One region of the Parapusillimonas sp. JC17 genome, then DNA from elsewhere that is predicted to be linked to it. Evidence: predicted binding sites of a transcription regulator. Region 1 holds the regulator's gene; the other holds the start of a gene.
What was found. The regulator NrdR, encoded in region 1, represses ribonucleotide reductase genes. The targets are predictions, from matches to a motif close to CACNANATNTNGTG.
Positions count from the first base shown of each region.

Region 2: the regulator NrdR is predicted to act here: its motif matches at 1,804-1,817, upstream of ACSBPU_RS04800 (ribonucleoside triphosphate reductase).

Region 1 is NZ_CP197474.1:841,135-844,522, forward strand. It holds gene glyA (serine hydroxymethyltransferase) at 151-1,395, shown strand; gene nrdR (transcriptional regulator NrdR) at 1,433-1,894, shown strand; gene ribD (bifunctional diaminohydroxyphosphoribosylaminopyrimidine deaminase/5-amino-6-(5-phosphoribosylamino)uracil reductase RibD) at 1,891-3,027, shown strand; gene ACSBPU_RS04040 (riboflavin synthase) at 3,037-3,388, shown strand, end outside.
Region 2 is NZ_CP197474.1:989,660-993,047, reverse strand. It holds gene ACSBPU_RS04815 (DUF2946 family protein) at 1-185, opposite strand, end outside; gene ACSBPU_RS04810 (Bug family tripartite tricarboxylate transporter substrate binding protein) at 321-572, opposite strand; gene ACSBPU_RS04805 (aspartate/glutamate racemase family protein) at 688-1,503, opposite strand; gene ACSBPU_RS04800 (ribonucleoside triphosphate reductase) at 1,862-3,388, shown strand, end outside.

The DNA of each region.
Region 1 (3,388 bases):
CGGGAGCTTGAGGGGTCAGACCCCATGCGGGGTCTGACCCCAGCCATTTTGTCTGACCCCGGCCATTTTGCAAGGGACCGGCCCATCTCATTCGCGGTAAAATGCGCTTTCGCCTTTTGCTTGCAGCAACAACCTTATCCAGGATACCCAATGTTTGACCGTTCCCGCACCCTTGATCAAGTCGATGCCGAAGTCTGGGCAGCCATTCAGAAAGAGAATGTTCGCCAGGAACAGCACATCGAGCTGATTGCGTCCGAAAACTACACCAGCCCTGCGGTCATGCAGGCGCAAGGCACGCAGCTTACGAACAAGTACGCGGAAGGCTATCCCGGCAAGCGCTATTACGGCGGTTGCGAATACGTCGATATCGTCGAGCAGCTGGCAATCGACCGCCTCAAGGAAATCTTCGGCGCGGAAGCGGCCAACGTGCAGGCCAATTCGGGCTCGCAGGCCAACCAGGCCGTCTACATGGCCGTCCTCAAGCCGGGCGACACCGTGCTTGGCATGAGCCTCGCCGAGGGCGGGCACCTCACGCACGGTTCGCCGGTCAACGCATCGGGCAAGCTCTACAACTTCGTATCCTATGGCCTGGACGCCAACGAAGAGCTCGACTACGCCCAGCTCGAGTCCCTGGCTAAAACCCACAAGCCCAAGCTCATCGTCGGCGGCGCGTCGGCCTATTCGCTGCGCATCGATTTCGAACGCATGGCACGCATTGCTCGCGACCACGGCGCCTTGTTCATGGTCGACATCGCCCACTATGCAGGCCTAGTTGCCGGGGGGGCATATCCCAACCCCGTGCCTCATGCCGACTTCGTCACTTCGACCACGCATAAATCACTGCGCGGCCCGCGCGGCGGCGTCATCATGATGAAGGCCGAACACGAAAAAATCATCAATTCGGCCATATTCCCGGGCATCCAGGGCGGTCCGCTCATGCATGTCATCGCCGGCAAGGCCGTGGCGTTCAAGGAAGCCCTGTCGCCCGAATTCAAGCAGTACGCCGCCCAAGTCGTCAAGAACGCCGACGTCCTGGCACGCACCTTGGTCGAGCGCGGCCTGCGCATCGTTTCGGGCCGCACCGAAAGCCACGTGATGCTGGTCGATCTGCGTGCCAAAGGCATCACCGGCAAGGAAGCGGAGGCCGTTCTTGGCCAGGCGCACATCACGGTCAACAAGAACGCCATCCCCAACGACCCTGAAAAGCCATTCGTGACCAGCGGTATCCGCCTGGGCACGCCCGCCATGACCACCCGCGGTTTCAAGGAAGCCGAAGCCGAGCTCACCGGGCACCTCATCGCCGACGTGCTCGATCATCCTCGCGACGAGACCAAGATCGCCGAGGTGCGCGCTCGTGTCAACGAGCTGACCGCGCGCTTGCCGGTCTACCGCTAATCCGGGATCCGCCCCGGCAGGTCCGGGGCTGCCAACCATGAAATGCCCGTTCTGCAACCATCCCGATACGCAAGTCATCGATTCCCGGGTTTCCGAAGAAGGAGACACCATCAGGCGTCGCCGGCGCTGTGCGACCTGTGAGCGCAGGTTCACCACCTATGAAAGGGCGGAACTGGTCATGCCGGCGGTCGTGAAGCGCAACGGCACACGCGTGGAATTCGATCCATCCAAACTGCGCGCCAGCCTGAAGCTGGCATTGCGCAAGCGGCCGGTCAGCACCGAAGAAGTCGATGCGGCGGTCGCTCGCATCGAGGAAAGCCTGCTGGTCAGCGGCAAGCGCGAGGTGGATTCCGGATATGTCGGCGAGCTCGTCATGAACGAGCTCCGCAAGCTGGATCAAGTGGCCTACGTGCGCTTTGCCTCCGTCTACAAGAGCTTCGAGAACATCGACGAATTCGTCAAGGCAATCGACGAAATTCAGATTGCTCCCAGAACGTGAATATTTCCACGGATTCCAGCGACGAGCGGTGGATGCGCCAGGCGATCCAACTGGCGGAAAGCGTCATGTATCTGACTGCGCCCAACCCGCGGGTCGCATGCCTGATCGTCCGTGATGGCCAGCTGCTGGCCTCGGGCGCGACGCAGCGGGCCGGCGGACCGCACGCCGAAGTCATGGCCTTGCGCCAGGCCGCCGAGCGCGGCGTCGATCTGCGCAACTGCACGATCTACGTCACCCTGGAACCTTGCAGCCATTTTGGGCGCACGCCTCCTTGCGTCGACGCGCTGATCGCCGCGTCGCCGGTGCGCGTGGTCATAGCCATGCGCGATCCCAATCCCCTGGTCGGGGGCCGGGGCATCGCGCGTCTCCGGGCGGCGGGCATCGCGGTCGCCACTTCTGTTTGCCGGGAAGAGGCGCTTGCGCTCAATCCCGGTTTCGTCGCGCGCATGACCCGCAAGACGCCGTGGGCCTGGCTGAAGCTTGCCTCGTCCATCGATGGCCGTATCGCGCTTCCCAGCGGCCAGTCGAAGTGGATCACCGGTACCGCAGCGCGCGCGGACGGGCATCACTGGCGGGCACGCAGCTGCGTGGTGCTGACCGGCTCCGGGACGGTGCTGGCCGATAATCCCCAAATGAATGTGCGGCACGTGGAAACCGAGAGGCAGCCGGTGAAGGCCATCGTCGACACGCGTTTCGAGGTCGATGAAGCCGCCAGGATTTTCGACGGCGCGGAAACCTGGGTCTTCACCTGCCGTCACGACCCCGAAAAAGCGGCCCGTCTGGCAGACCGCAACGTCCGTGTGATCCAGCTGCCTCCGTCGGGGCACCGCGTGGACCTGCATGCAGTGATGCAATGGCTGGGAGAGCATGACATCAATGAAGTCCATGTCGAAGCGGGCGCGCGGCTGAGCGGCGCCTTGCTGAGCGCGGGCTGCGTGGACGAGCTTCTGGTCTATATGGCGCCCATGCTTCTGGGGGAAGGCATAGGCATGGTCGACATGGCCAGGCTCGACGACCTTGCGCTGGCGCAGGCGTTCGAGTTCACCGAGACACGCCCGGTGGCGCCCGACCTGCGTCTGCGGGCGCGCCACGTTCAACACTGGAATACATTGCTGCAGGCAGTGGGCAATTGAAGGAGATTTATGTTTACGGGAATTGTTGCCGCAATCGGGCGGGTCACCGACATCAAGGCGCTGGGCGGCGAGGAGGCCGGCGTGCGGATCACCGTGCGGGTTGCCGGCTTCCTGCGCGACACGACCAAGCTCGGGGACTCGATCGCTATCCAGGGCGCCTGCATGACTGTCGTTGAATTGGCCGCCGACTCCTTCAGTGTCGACGTCTCGCGCGAGAGCCTGAAGCGCACCGCGGGCCTGGACGAGAAAGGCGACGTGAACCTGGAGCATGCCTTGCGCATGGGCGATTCGCTGGATGGCCACCTGGTCTCGGGCCATGTGGACGGCCTGGGCGAAGTCAGCCATTTCGCGCAGGTGGGCG
Region 2 (3,388 bases), 150 kb from region 1:
GCAGGATCCCCGTTTTCATCCAGCGCAATGAGCCTTCCGCCATCGGCGGTGCAAAGATGCACCCATACGACCTGCGATGCTTCGCCCGCCCAGACCGTCTTGGCGGTAGGGGCGAACACGGCAAACAGGAACGCAACCAGCAAACACCAACTGGTTCGTCGGAGCATCGACAGATGGGTGGCCATGAGCTTATGGGCGGGACGCTATGGGCGAAATCTTAGCATGGTGGAAGGGGTCAGACCCCATGCGGGGTCAGACCCCGGCCTCGATGAACGAAATCCCAGCATGGGGTCAGACCCTGTACGGGGTCTGCCCCCCTTCTACTCTTTCGCAGCGCCGGATTTCTCGACGATGTCCGCCCACTTTTTATTCTCTTTGCCGATGAAGGCGGCGAATTCCTCGGGGGTCTGGACCATGGGATCGGATCCTATCTTTTCAAGCTTTTCTTTCATTTCGGGCGTGGCCACGACCTGGCGGATGGCGTCCCCTACTTTTTTCACCACCTCGTCCGGTGTGCCGGCCGGCGCCAGTATCCCGTACCAGATGGTGAATGTGCGGCGGCGCCGATGCACAGTATGGCACCCGCGAGCAACCCGCCGAGCTTGTTCAGTTTGAGCATGGACAGCACCTCCTTGTTGGAAACGGCATCACGAAAGGAAACAGCGCCGATAGCCAGGGCTCGCGACGCTAAAAGGTGGACGGGTGGGGGATGTGTTCGTCGCGCTTTTGAATGCGGCGAGCGTGAGCGATCATTTCGGCGGGAGGCCGTGCGTGCTGATACCCGCGCCGCGTCACGCCGATGCCGAGCGCTTTCAGGTCCGCCATGATTTCCGCCATCTTCAGGTTGGCGCTCAGGCCGTCGACGATGGGGGCGTCGTCGATACGCGTGACACCCGCCCGGACAATGGCCTCACTGAGATAGAGCTGGCCGGGAATGATGGCCTCGGCGCCTTGCCGGATGGCGCGCCGCGCGGCTCGCATGAAGGGTTCCAACAAAGGTTCCGCGTGCGTCAGACCGCTGCCCACCAGGTTGAAATCCGCCTCGATCAGGGCGGTCGGCAGCGCGCGCTCGGACAGTCCCAACCACCGTATGCGCAGGTCCATCATCTGGTCGAAGCCTTCTTGAAAGACCAGGACGGCGAACTTGCTGGAAAGACTGCAGGCAATGTGCATGGCCGATTCGCCGTAGCCCACCACGGGAATGTCCACCAATGCGCGCGCCTGTTCCAGAGCCGGATCCTGGACGGAGCCGATGGCGAAGACATCGTAGCCTTCCGCTTCGGCCCGCAAGGCGTTATCGAGGATGAACTGTTCGGCCATATTGGCCATGTAGGGATATTTGAGTACTTCGGAGGGCACGCTGCCGCCATACAGCCCTTCGGGCATGCCGACGAAGTCGACCTGGACCCCGGGACGCGCGATCTTCTCCGCCCGCTCTTGCATTCCCGAGAAATACCCTGGGGTTCGACCCATTTCGATCAGGCTCTGAAAAAGGATGCGCATGAATCGTTTCCTCGGCTTTGGCCATGACGAAAGCGTCTTTGCCTGGCTTTTTTGCGGACCGCAGACGCGTCGCGTACCGTTTTCTGTACGTTCGCCAAGTATACAGCTGCCGAGGGGTCAGACCCCATGCGTAGCTGCTGAGGGGTCAGACCCCATGCGGGGTCTGACCCCGACTCCGTTATGAAGGGTCTGACCCCGGCTCCGATCCGCAGTGGGGTTAGACCCCGCATGGGGTCTGACCCCCGCCGGCGTTTAACCCACATCAAGCATTCTGCGATTCATGGCAGCTTTTCCTTGAAACACTATATGTAGTGAATTAGAGTTCACAAAACACTACATATAGTTGATTGGAAAAATCATGACAGATATCGCAGTAAAGCCTTCCATCGAGGAATACCTCAGCAAAGCGGACTGGCGCGTGAACGCCAACGCGAACCAAGGCTATTCGCTGGGCGGGCTCATCCTCAATGTCTCGGGCAAAGTCATCGCGAATTACTGGCTGGATCATGTCTATCCACCCGCGGTGGGCGCCGCCCACCGAAATGCGGACCTGCACATCCATGACCTGGACATGCTTTCCGGGTACTGCGCCGGCTGGTCGCTGCGCACCCTGCTCAATGAAGGACTGAACGGCGTGCCCGGCAAGGTGGAAGCCGGTCCTCCACGCCATATGTCCAGCGCCGTGGGTCAAATCGTGAATTTCCTGGGGACCATGCAGAATGAGTGGGCGGGCGCGCAAGCATTCAGCTCCTTCGACACCTACATGGCACCCTATGTCCGCAAAGACGGCCTCCGCTACGAGGATGTCCGCCAGTCCATGCAGGAACTCATCTACAACCTCAATGTGCCTTCACGCTGGGGCACGCAGACGCCGTTCACGAACCTCACGTTCGACTGGGTGTGCCCCGAAGACCTGCGCGATCAGGTGCCGGTGGTCGCGGGTGAGGAAATGCCGTTCACCTATGGCGATCTGCAAGCCGAAATGGACGTGATCAATCGCGCCTATATCGAAGTGATGATGGCCGGAGACGCGAAGGGCAGGGTCTTCACCTTTCCGATTCCCACCTACAACATCACCGAAGACTTCGACTGGCACAGCCCCAATGCCGAACTGCTGTTCGAAATGACCGCGCGCTACGGGCTCCCCTACTTCCAGAACTTCATCAATTCCGAACTCAAGCCCAATATGATCCGCTCCATGTGCTGCCGGCTGCAGCTGGATCTTCGCGAGCTTCTCAAACGAGGCAACGGCCTGTTCGGCTCCGCGGAGCAAACGGGTTCACTGGGCGTTGTCACCGTCAATTGCGCGCGGCTGGGTCATCTCTTTGCGGGAGACGAAACCGCCCTGTTCGCCCGGCTGGATGAGCTGCTTTGCCTGGGGCGGGACAGCCTGGAACTCAAGCGCGCACTCATTCAAAGATTGATGGACGACGGCCTGTTTCCCTACACCCGCCGCTACCTCGGCACATTGCGCAATCACTTCTCTACGCTGGGCGTCAACGGCATCAATGAGATGATCCGAAACTTCACCGCCGATGATCACGACATCACGACGGAATGGGGCCATGGTTTCGCCTTGCGGGCGCTCGATCACGTGCGCCGGCGAATCACCGGCTTCCAGCAGGAAACAGGCCATATGTACAACCTGGAAGCGACGCCCGCCGAAGGAACGACCTACCGGTTCGCCAAGGAGGACCGGAAGCGCTATCCGGACATGCTGCAAGCCGGCACGGACGAAATGCCGTACTACACGAACTCGTCCCAATTGCCCGTGGGTTTCACCGACGATCCCTTCGAGGCCCTCGAACGCCAGGACACGCTGCAATGCAAGTACACCGGCGGCACGGTGCTGCATCTTTACATGACCGAACCGCTTTCCAGCGCT